DNA from 2 places in the Duganella sp. 3397 genome. Region 1 is predicted to be linked to the other one. Evidence: predicted binding sites of a transcription regulator. Region 1 holds the regulator's gene; the other holds the start of a gene.
The links. Region 1 encodes sigma-54, which starts transcription at its own class of promoters, with help from an activator protein. Its sites were predicted from a motif close to TGGCANGNAANCTGCTTT; they were not measured.
Positions count from the first base shown of each region.

Region 2: J2X54_RS06210 (circularly permuted type 2 ATP-grasp protein) is a predicted target of sigma-54. The motif match lies at 3,246-3,263, and genes of this name have one in related genera.

Region 1 is NZ_JAVDVB010000001.1:819,702-824,873, reverse strand. It holds gene J2X54_RS03635 (enoyl-CoA hydratase/isomerase family protein) at 1-327, opposite strand, end outside; gene J2X54_RS03630 (alginate lyase family protein) at 324-1,286, opposite strand; gene hpf (ribosome hibernation-promoting factor, HPF/YfiA family) at 1,352-1,711, opposite strand; gene J2X54_RS03620 (RNA polymerase factor sigma-54) at 1,787-3,271, opposite strand; gene lptB (LPS export ABC transporter ATP-binding protein) at 3,275-4,027, opposite strand; gene lptA (lipopolysaccharide transport periplasmic protein LptA) at 4,029-4,640, opposite strand; gene lptC (LPS export ABC transporter periplasmic protein LptC) at 4,650-5,172, opposite strand, start outside.
Region 2 is NZ_JAVDVB010000002.1:349,114-354,285, reverse strand. It holds gene J2X54_RS06230 (xanthine dehydrogenase family protein subunit M) at 1-763, opposite strand, end outside; gene paoA (aldehyde dehydrogenase iron-sulfur subunit PaoA) at 760-1,428, opposite strand; gene J2X54_RS06220 (ferritin-like domain-containing protein) at 1,564-2,412, opposite strand; gene J2X54_RS06215 (PRC-barrel domain-containing protein) at 2,621-3,139, shown strand; gene J2X54_RS06210 (circularly permuted type 2 ATP-grasp protein) at 3,294-4,724, shown strand; gene J2X54_RS06205 (alpha-E domain-containing protein) at 4,735-5,172, shown strand, end outside.

The sequences.
Region 1 (5,172 bases):
CAGCGCGATATACGGTTTCGGGTAATGATGAACCAGGTGATTGAGCGCGTATTCTTCGGTGAAGAAATCTTCGACCAGCGCACTGCCCTGCTGCGGCGTGGCGCGGCCAAGATCGTGGAAGAAGCGGATATCGCCGCCGGCGCAGAATGCTTTCTCGGTGCTGCCGCGGATGACGACTGCCTGCACGGCATCGTCGTCACGCCAGGCCAGCAATGTTTGCGTAACGGCGCGCACCATGTCGAGCGACAGCGAATTCAATGCGCGCGGGCGATCGAGCGTGGTGACGGCGGTGCCGTCACTGACGGCAGTTAAAACGTGTGCGCTCATGGTTGTCCTGTGGCCTTGTTCGATGATGGCAGATGTTCGAGCGGATTGGGCAAGGTCAAATCGCCGCCCAGGCGCGCCTGGAATTTCGCCGGCGCTGCGGCAGGCTGCCCCATGTGGCGGGCGTAGATCACTGCAAACGGCATGTCGCCAACCTCTTCCTGCCTGAAGCCGGTGGCCTGCTGCATGGCAGACGGATCGCGCGCGGCAGCGAGCGTAAATTTCACCAGCCGGTCCAAGGTTGGCGATTGCAGGTCGAGGATGGACGCCATCATGGTCAGCGGTGCGGCGGCGAACGCGTGGTAATGCAAGGCCTTGGCGCCGCGCGCCATTTCGGCTGGCAGTGCGCCGTCTGGCGCCACCTGGGCCATGGCGTTGTCGAACACGCCGTGGCCCCATTTTAAAAAGCGCTGGTCGCCGGTGACGGCGCCCACGGCGGTCACGGCCAGCCCTTCCCAGTAATAATGGTTGTTGCGCTTGCCCTTGCGGGTATCGGCGTGCGTGAGCGTGGCGTCGGCCAGCGTGGACAGCCACGCTTCGATGGATTTTTTCTGCGCCGGGGTGGCGGCCGGCTGCACGCGCGCGTAACTGAGCGCCAGGCCGCCCAAGGTCCACTTGCGCACGAAATACGCCTGCTCGCTCGACATCTTGCCCAGCATGGCCTGCTGCCCTGCCCAGCCCTCGAGCCAGTTCAAGGCGCAGGCGGCGTCCGCCGGTTTGCCGCTGGCCTGGTAGCGGCTGGCGTTGCGCGCCACGCCGGACAAGAATTGTTCGACCGGCTCGGTGCTGGCGATGTTTTTGGCCCGCCGCGCCGGGTCGATCACGGAGTGGTTGGCGTCGTTGTAGTAGCTGTTGGCGTCGATGTCGATGACGGCAGCCGGCGCCGGCTGGCACGTGGTGGCGTAGGAAGAGGAAGCAACAGCAAGAGCGGAAACGGTATAAACCAGGTAAACAATTTTCATGGAATCCCAAAAACAAGAAAGGGCGCCATGGTTGCGCCCTTAGTTGGTGTTGTCGCGCCGTTATTTTAAAGGGCGGCGGCAGCTGGTTCGAAGTTATCCGGGAGATGCTTGATCGCATCGTGGCCGTGCTGTTGGACTTTGCCTTTGTACTTCATGACCTGGCGGTCCAGCTTGTCGATCAGGGTGTCGATCGCAGCGTACAGGTCTTGCGACAGGCTCTCCACGTAGACCGTTTTACCGGACAGGCGCAGATTGATTTCAGCCTTTTGGCGCTTGGTTTTCTCTTTAAGGTTATCTACGGTCAGAATGACAGCAATATCAATCACTTGATCAAAGTGCCGTGTCACGCGTTCGAGCTTGCTCTGCACGTATTCACGAATGGCGGCGGTCACTTCGAGATGATGTCCACTGATGGTGAGATTCATACACACTCCTAAAGATAGATGTCGCTGACGGTTAGTGCGTTGCCCATTGATGCCGGGCACGCAGGAACCAGTGCACTACAAAGACTTGCGGAGACTGACTGGAGGGATTTTGAGGGCTTCGCGATATTTGGCAACAGTGCGTCGCGCAATCACCATGCCCTGTTCTCCCAGCATGTCCGCAATCTTACTGTCGGATAAAGGATTTTTAGGGTCTTCAGCTCCTGTCAGTTGCACGATCAATGCCCGTATCGCCGTTGAACTGGCTTCACCGCCTGCTTCGGTGGCGACATGGCTACCAAAAAAATATTTCAACTCAAACATGCCATGCGGCGTGAGCATGTATTTCTGAGTTGTTACCCGAGAAATGGTGCTCTCGTGTAAACCCAGTGTATCAGCAATTTCGCGAAGCACAAGGGGGCGCATGGCAACCGCGCCGTGCGAGAAAAAGTTCTTTTGTCGTTCTACTATCGCTTGCGCCACGCGCAGGATGGTGTCGAAACGCTGGCGCATATTCTTGATCAGCCACTTCGCTTCCTGCAGCTGCGCGCCCATGGCGCCCTCGCCGCCATCTCCCTTCTTCTGTTTGAGCAGGTTGGCGTACATGGCGTTGACGCGCAGGCGCGGCATGACGTCGTTGTTCAAACTGACCTGCCAGCCGGTACGCGATTTTTTCACGATCACGTCGGGCACCACGTAGTCGGAGACGTCGGACGCGAACGCCGCACCGGGATGCGGATTGCACTGGCGGATCACGGTCTGCGCCTCGCGCAGGTCTTCGTCGTCGCACAGCAGCGCTTTTTTCAGCTTGTTGAAATCGCGCTGGGCAAACCACGTCAAATGCTTTTCCACGATGGCCACGGCCATGCGTCGCGTGACCATCGGGATGCCGGGCAAGCGCTTGATTTGCAGCGCCAGGCACTCGGCCGCGTTGCGCGCGCCCACGCCGGCCGGATCGAAACTTTGCAGCAGCGACAACGCCGTTTGCAGCTCGTCGATATCGACTTCCAGTTCCTCGGGCAGGCGCGCGTGGATCTCGTCGAGCGCTTCTTCGAGGTAGCCGTTTTCATCGAGCGCGTCGATGATCAGTTCGACCAGCGCGCGGTCGCGCAGCTCGAGCACGGTCACGCGCATCTGCTCCATCAGGTGTTCGCGCAGGGTGCAGTGGTGGGCCTCGATCTGCGGGCGTGCGTCCTCGTCGTCGGGCGCCTTGCTGCGGCCGGCGTCGCTCCAGTCCATGTCCGCTTCGGCGGTGGTACTTTCGGTATCGGCAGCAGGGCCGTCGTAGGTGTCGGCCTCGCCTGCCGGCGCGGCTTCCTGCGGGCCCGACTCGGACGGCGCTTCGCCGGACGGCGCCTGCTGGCTGATGGCGCCGTCGGACAACAGGCGCAGTGAATGGTCGAGCGGATCGTCGAGCCGTTCGAGCAGCGGATTATCGGTAAGGAGTTGTTCGAGTTCCTGGTGCAGCTCCAGCGTGGAGAGCTGCAGCAAGCGGATCGATTGCTGCAGTTGGGGTGTCAGCGCGAGATGCTGCGAAGTTCGCAGTTGCAATGACTGTTTCATGGATTACATTCGGAAGTGTTCACCCAGGTAGACGCGGCGGACCGATTCGTCGGCGATGATGTCGTCCGGACGGCCCGAAGCCAGCACCGAGCCCTGGTTGATGATATATGCGCGGTCGCAGATGCCCAGCGTCTCGCGCACATTGTGATCGGTAATGAGGACGCCGATCTGCCGCTCCTTGAGAAAGCGCACGATGCGCTGGATCTCGATCACGGCAATCGGGTCGACCCCGGCGAATGGTTCGTCGAGCAGCACGAAGCGCGGGTTGGTAGCCAGCGCACGGGCGATCTCCACCCGGCGGCGTTCGCCACCGGAGAGCGAGAGCGCGGGGTTGTCGCGCAGCTTCTCGATTTGCAAATCGGCCAGCAGGGTATTGAGCCGTTCGGTAATGTCAGCCTTGGATAAAGACTTGCCGTCCACTTTTTGAATTTCGAGGACAGCGCGAATATTTTCTTCCACCGTCAGCTTGCGGAACACCGACGCTTCCTGTGGCAGGTACGACAGGCCGAGCGATGCGCGGCGGTGGATGGGCAGCCTCGAAATATCGACGCCGCTGATGTCGATGGTGCCGGCATCGGACGGCACCAGGCCGACGATCATGTAGAACGACGTGGTCTTGCCGGCGCCGTTGGGGCCCAGCAGGCCCACCACTTCGCCGCATTCCACTTGCAGCGAGACGTCGTGCACGACCTGGCGCTTGCCATAGCTTTTTTGCAGGCCGCGAACGATCAGGGTGCTACCGCAACTCGGTTCCATATCATTTCCCCGCAGGCTGGGTGGCAGGTGCTGGAGACGTCGGCTGGGCCGGCGCGATCGGCGGACGCTTGGACGACGGCTGGATCACCATGGTGCCGCGGCCGGCGCCCGGCTTGCTCTCGCCGCTGCTGGTATTCTTGACCGCGAACACTTCGCGGCGGCTGTCGTAGGAGATGAATTCGCCATCGACCTGGCTGGTCACCTTGCCCGCTTCGAGCTGCTTGATGCGGCCCTTGGAGATCAGCTTGACCAGCTCGGTCTTGTCGTCGTATTCGATACGGTCGGCCTGGCCTTCCACCCATTTATCGGTGTCGCCGTCGAGCTTCTGGCGGAACGTGGCCTGCACGCCGGGCGTGCCGGTCAGCACCACGAACTGGAAACCTTCGGGGTCTTGCGTGACCACCGCCTTGGGCGAGGTCATGCGGATAGTGCCGCGCGTGAGGATGACGTTGCCGGTGAAGGTCTTGATCTGCTTGACGTCGTCGGAGTCGGCCTGGTCGAACGATACTTCGATCGGCTTGTTGGAGTCGGCTTTTTCGGCGTGCGCCGGGATGGCCAGGGCCGCCAGCAGCAGTGCTGCCGACCAGAAGGTGTGCTTGGTGCTTGCTCTCATAATCTTCCTTTAGCGTGCCGCACGCGGCGGCACGGTGATCTTGCCGCGTCCACCCAGTTGGGTTTGCAGCGTTGCGTTGTTGGCGGTCATGCCCACGCCGGTGGCGACCGTATTGCCCAGGTGTAGCTCGACCGGTGCAGCGGTTTCCATCCGTTGCTCGTCCGGGAACACGGTGAGCGTGGACGTGGTCAGGCTCATGGCCTGCGACGCGGCGCCACTCTTGCCGCTGGCCGGGCGCACCACGCTGACGTTGCCGTTGAGCTTGACGCGTGAGTTGTCCTGGTCCACCCGGGCGGTGTCGCCACGCACCGTCATCGGTGGATGCTCGGCCGACAAGGTGTTGATGTAGGGCTTGACGATATCGGATGCTTCTTCGGCCGGCAGGTGCGTCAGCTTGTCGCCGGAGAGGATATAGGCCGGCTTGCCGTCCTTGGTCATGCGCACCACGCTGAACCGGTCGATGATGTAATCGGGCTCGTTGCGGAACTTGTCCTGCGCCGTATCCTGGTTCGATTCGTTAATCAGCTGCACC
Region 2 (5,172 bases), on a different contig from region 1:
GGCCGGTGCCGTCCGGCAGCACCACGGCGGCCACGGAAATCAGGGCGAACGCGTACGACGAGCGGTCGCGCACCTTGCGGTAGTAGTGCTTGCCGCCCAGGGGCTTGGGCAAGGTCACTGCGGTGATCAGCTCACCCGGTTCCAGTGCGGTTTCGATGTGCGGGGTCTTGCCCGGCAGGCGATGGAAGTCGGCCATGGCGATGGTGCGCGTGGCGCCGTCGGCTTTCACGGTTTCTATCCGGGCGTCGAGCAATTGCATGGCAACGGCCATGTCGCTCGGGTGGGTGGCGATGCAGGCGTCGCTGGTACCGACGATCGCGTGCTGGCGGGAAAAGCCGCCGATGGCCGAGCAGCCGCTACCGGGCTGGCGCTTGTTGCACGCCTGGTTGGTGTCGTAAAAGTACGGGCAACGCGTGCGTTGCAGCAGGTTGCCGGCAGTGGTGGCCTTGTTGCGCAGTTGCGCCGAGGCGCCCGACAGCAAGGCGCGCGACAGCACCGCGTAGTCGCGCCGCACGCGCTGGTCGGCAGCCAGGTCGGTGTTGCGCACCAGGGCGCCGATGCGCAGGCCCCCTTCCGGCGTGACCTCGATTTTGTCGAAGCCGATGCCATTGACGTCCACCAGGTGGGTGGGCGCTTCAATTTCCAGCTTCATCAGGTCCAGCAGATTGGTGCCGCCGGCGATGAATTTCGCATTCGGCTGGCGGGCGATGGCCTTGGCGGCGTCGGCCGGCGTTTTAACGCGTTCGTAGCTGAAGGCTTTCATACGCGGCTCCCGGCAACGTCGTTGATGGCGTCGATGATGTTCGAGTACGCGCCGCAGCGACAGATATTGCCGCTCATCCGTTCACGCAGTTCTTCGCTGCTGAGCAGTGGCTTGGTGTTGAGGTCGGCGGTGACGTGGCTCGGGATGCCCTGCTTGATTTCCTCGAGCGCCGAGACGGCCGAACAGATCTGCCCGGGAGTACAGTAGCCGCACTGGTAGCCGTCGTGTTTCACGAACGCTGCCTGCATCGGGTGCAGTTTGTCTGGCGTGCCGAGGCCTTCGATGGTAGTGATCTTGTCGCCGTCGTGCATCACCGCCAGCGACAGGCAGGAATTGATGCGCCGGCCTTCGACGATGACGGTGCAGGCGCCGCACTGGCCGTGGTCGCAGCCCTTCTTGGTGCCGGTCAGGTGCATGTTTTCGCGCAGCACATCGAGCAAGGTGGTGCGGGTATCGACCTCCACCGCACGCGACTGGCCGTTGACGATCAGCGTGACCTTGTTCATCACCGGCGCAGCTGCTGCCGGGGCTGGGGCGCCAGCGCCGCCGCCGTTGCTGTTGTTTTGGGCGCCAGCCACCGAGGGTACGGCGGCCGTGGTGGCGGAAATGGCGCCTGCGATCAGCAGATCGCGCCGGGTGATTTTTACATCGCTGAGGTCGTTCATCATCGATTCGTCCTGTGGCTAGAGTGTGTTGGTGGTTCATCGACGACCTGTGGCCGGATGAGTCAAAACATCTTAATCGCATTGCCAGGACGACATCCGCACTATTGACTTGCGGTTAGTTCGGCCTACGTAGAATTACTTGTTCGCGCAAAGGTCGGCGATTTCTTCCTCGGTAAAACCGGCCAGACGGCGCGCTTCGATGTTGAACGGTCCGCGCGGCACCGGCGCCCAGTATTCTTCGCACAGGGCGGCAAAGGTCGCGCGCGGTGCCAGCCCGCGCTGCGCACACAGGTGGCGGTACCAGCGGTTGCCGACCTCGACGTGGCCGATTTCGTCGCGCAGGATGATGTCGAGAATGGCTGCGGCCTGGTGGTCGCCGGCCTGGGCAATCTTGGCGCGCATCGGCGGGTTGGCGTCCAGGCCGCGCGCTTCCAGCACGCGCGGCACCAGGGCCATGCGGGCCAGCGCGTCGCCGGTGGTCTTGGCTACCATTTCCCACAGGCTGCCATGGGCGGTGAAGTCGCCGTAGGCATAGCCGAGCGTGACCAGGTGCGCGGCCACCAGCGAAAAATGCAGGGACTCTTCTTCTGCCACCTTCAGCCAGTCGGTGTAGTAGGCGGCGGGCAGACCGGGAAAGCGCCATAGCGCGTCGAGCGCCAGGTTGATGGCGTTGAATTCGATGTGGGCCAATGCGTGGATCAGCATGGCGCGCCCCTCGACCGTGTTCATCGAGCGCTTGCCCAGGGCCGAGGGCAGCACCAGTTGCGGCAGGTCTGGCCGGCCCGGGATTGGGCGGTCTTCCGGCGTTTGCAACTGCGCCGAGGGATCGGGTGTGCAGGCGTTGGCGCGCACGGCGTCCGCCATGGCGTTGACGGCGGCAACCTTCTCGAACGGGTCGGATTCCAGCAAGCACAGCAAGGCGCGGGCGCGCAGTTCGCCGCTGGCGGCGTGGGCGGCCTGGTATGCGTTGGATAGGGAGGGCATGGAGAGACGAAGAGACAAAGCCGCGAGTGTAGCATCTTGCTATGTGCCGCAGTTACTCATCCTGGTCCTACAAGTCTGCCGCGCGTGCACCTATAGCCGATTGGGCAAGCGCGCCGCATCATAGGTCCTGTGCTGCGCTAAACATCGGCGAACAACGCCGAAGCCAGTGTGACTTCCCCCCCCATCATCAGGACACCAGGAGACCACCATGAGCTACCTCGACCGCGACACCTATGGCATCTACAACACCGACTACGCCGACGCCGACAACGGCCCCGGCCCGCGCCTGATGGGCGCCGACACGCTGATCGGCGAAGACGTGTATAACCTGCAGGAAGAAGACCTGGGCGACATCAAGGAAATCATGCTCGATATGCGCCAGGGTAACGTGGCTTATGCCGTATTGTCGTTCGGCGGCTGGCTGGGCATGGGCGACAAGCTGTTTGCCGTGCCATGGCAGGCGCTGCAGCTGGACACCGTCAACAAGCGCTTCCTGCTAAATGTTTCCAAAGACCATCTGAAGAACGCCCCTGGTTTCGACAAGGACAATTGGCCTGATATGGCCAGCGCCGAATTTTCGACGCAAATCCATGACTTCTACGGTACTCAGCAAGCAATGCCAGGCAGCCGCACCGCCAGCGGCAGCGTGATGAGCGCTGGTACCGGCAGCCTGCAAAGCGATCCTGGCTACTCGAGCAGCCGTGGTACCGGGTTAGGCAACCTTTAAATCTCGGTCTGCCCATATAAAAGCACGCGTTATTCGCGTGCTTTTTTTACTTTATGTACGCGCGGGTGGCATACTCTTCGTTTGCACCATAATTGTGCGGGACCTCTGGCATGTTTCTTGATATAACTGCTCCCAACACGGGAGAAGTTATATTATGGGAAAATTTTTTAATGAAATGACGGCCGATGGCCTGGCGCACAATGCCAGCGCCGAAGTGCGCGAGCATTACCGCGAGTTTTGTGGCTGGCTGCAACGGCAATCGCCCGACACGATCGAACGCAAGCGGGCCGAGGCCGATCTGACCTTCCGCCGGGTGGGCATTACCTTTGCGGTGTATGGCGACGACGCCGGCACCGAGCGCCTGATTCCGTTCGATACCATTCCGCGCATTATCACTGCTGCCGAATGGAAGCAGATGGAAGCCGGTCTGGTACAGCGTGTCAAAGCGCTCAATATGTTTATCCATGATATTTATCACGACCAGAATATCGTCAAGGCCGGGCTGATTCCGGCCGAGCAAATCTACAAGAACGCCCAATACCGACCGGAAATGCAAGGCATTAACGTTGCCTCCGACATCTATGCCCATATTGCCGGCGTCGATATCGTGCGTGCCGGCGAAGGCGAGTTTTACGTTTTGGAAGACAATTTGCGGGTGCCGTCCGGCGTGTCTTACATGCTGGAAGACCGCAAGATGATGATGCGGCTGTTCCCTGAGTTGTTTGCGCGCAACAAGATCGCCCCGGTCGATCACTACCCCGACATGTTGCTCGATAACCTGCGTTCGGTCGCACCGATGGGCATTACCGACCCGGTCGTGGTGGTGATGACACCCGGCATGTACAACTCGGCCTATTTCGAACACGCTTTCCTGGCCCAGCAAATGGGCGTGGAACTGGTCGAGGGCAAGGATTTGTTTGTCAGCGATAACACGGTATTCATGCGTACCACGCGCGGACCCAAGCGGGTCGACGTGATTTATCGCCGCCTCGATGACGATTTCCTCGATCCGCTGGCGTTCCGTCCCGATTCGTCGCTGGGCGTGCCGGGCTTGCTGTCGGTCTATCGCGCGGGCCGCGTCACGCTGGCCAATGCCATCGGCACCGGCGTGGCGGACGACAAGTCGATCTACCCGTTCGTGCCCGACATGATCAAGTTCTACCTGTCGGAAGAGCCGATCCTCAACAACGTGCCCACGTACCAGTGCCGGAAGAAGGAAGATCTGGCTTACACCCTGGCCAACCTGCCCGACCTGGTGGTGAAGGAAGTCCACGGCGCCGGCGGTTACGGCATGCTGGTGGGACCTGCATCGACCAAGCAGCAGATCGAAGACTTCCGCGCCCGCCTGCTCGCCAATCCCAACGGCTATATCGCCCAGCCCACGCTGGCCCTGTCGGCGTGCCCCACGTACGTCGAGAATGGCATCGCGCCGCGCCACATCGACTTGCGGCCGTTCGTGTTGTCCGGCAAGACCATCTCGATGGTGCCGGGGGGGCTGACGCGCGTGGCATTGCAGGAAGGCTCGTTGGTGGTGAACTCGTCGCAAGGCGGCGGCACCAAGGATACCTGGATTTTGGAACGCTAAGGAGACACCCATGTTAAGCCGCACCGCCGATCACCTGTTCTGGATGGCGCGCTACACCGAGCGCGCCGAGAACACTGCCCGCATGCTGGACGTCAATGTGCAGACCTGCATGTTGCCGCAGTCCGATGAAGAAAACGCCCAGGTCTGGCGCGCCCTGCTCGGCATTTCCGAGCTGGAAGACCGCTTCGCCGAGCACTACGACACCCTGGCCGCGCGCGAAGTCATCGACTTCATGGTGCGCGACCCGGCCAATCCGTCGTCGGTGGTCTCGTGCCTGACCGAAGCGCGCGAAAATGCCCGCGCCGTGCGCGGCACCCTCACCACCGAGGTCTGGGAAACCCAGAACCAGACCTGGCTCGATATGCAGAAGCTGCTCAAGGGTAATATGCTGGAGGACGATCCCAGCAAATTCTTCGAGTGGGTCAAGTACCGCTCGCACCTCTCGCGC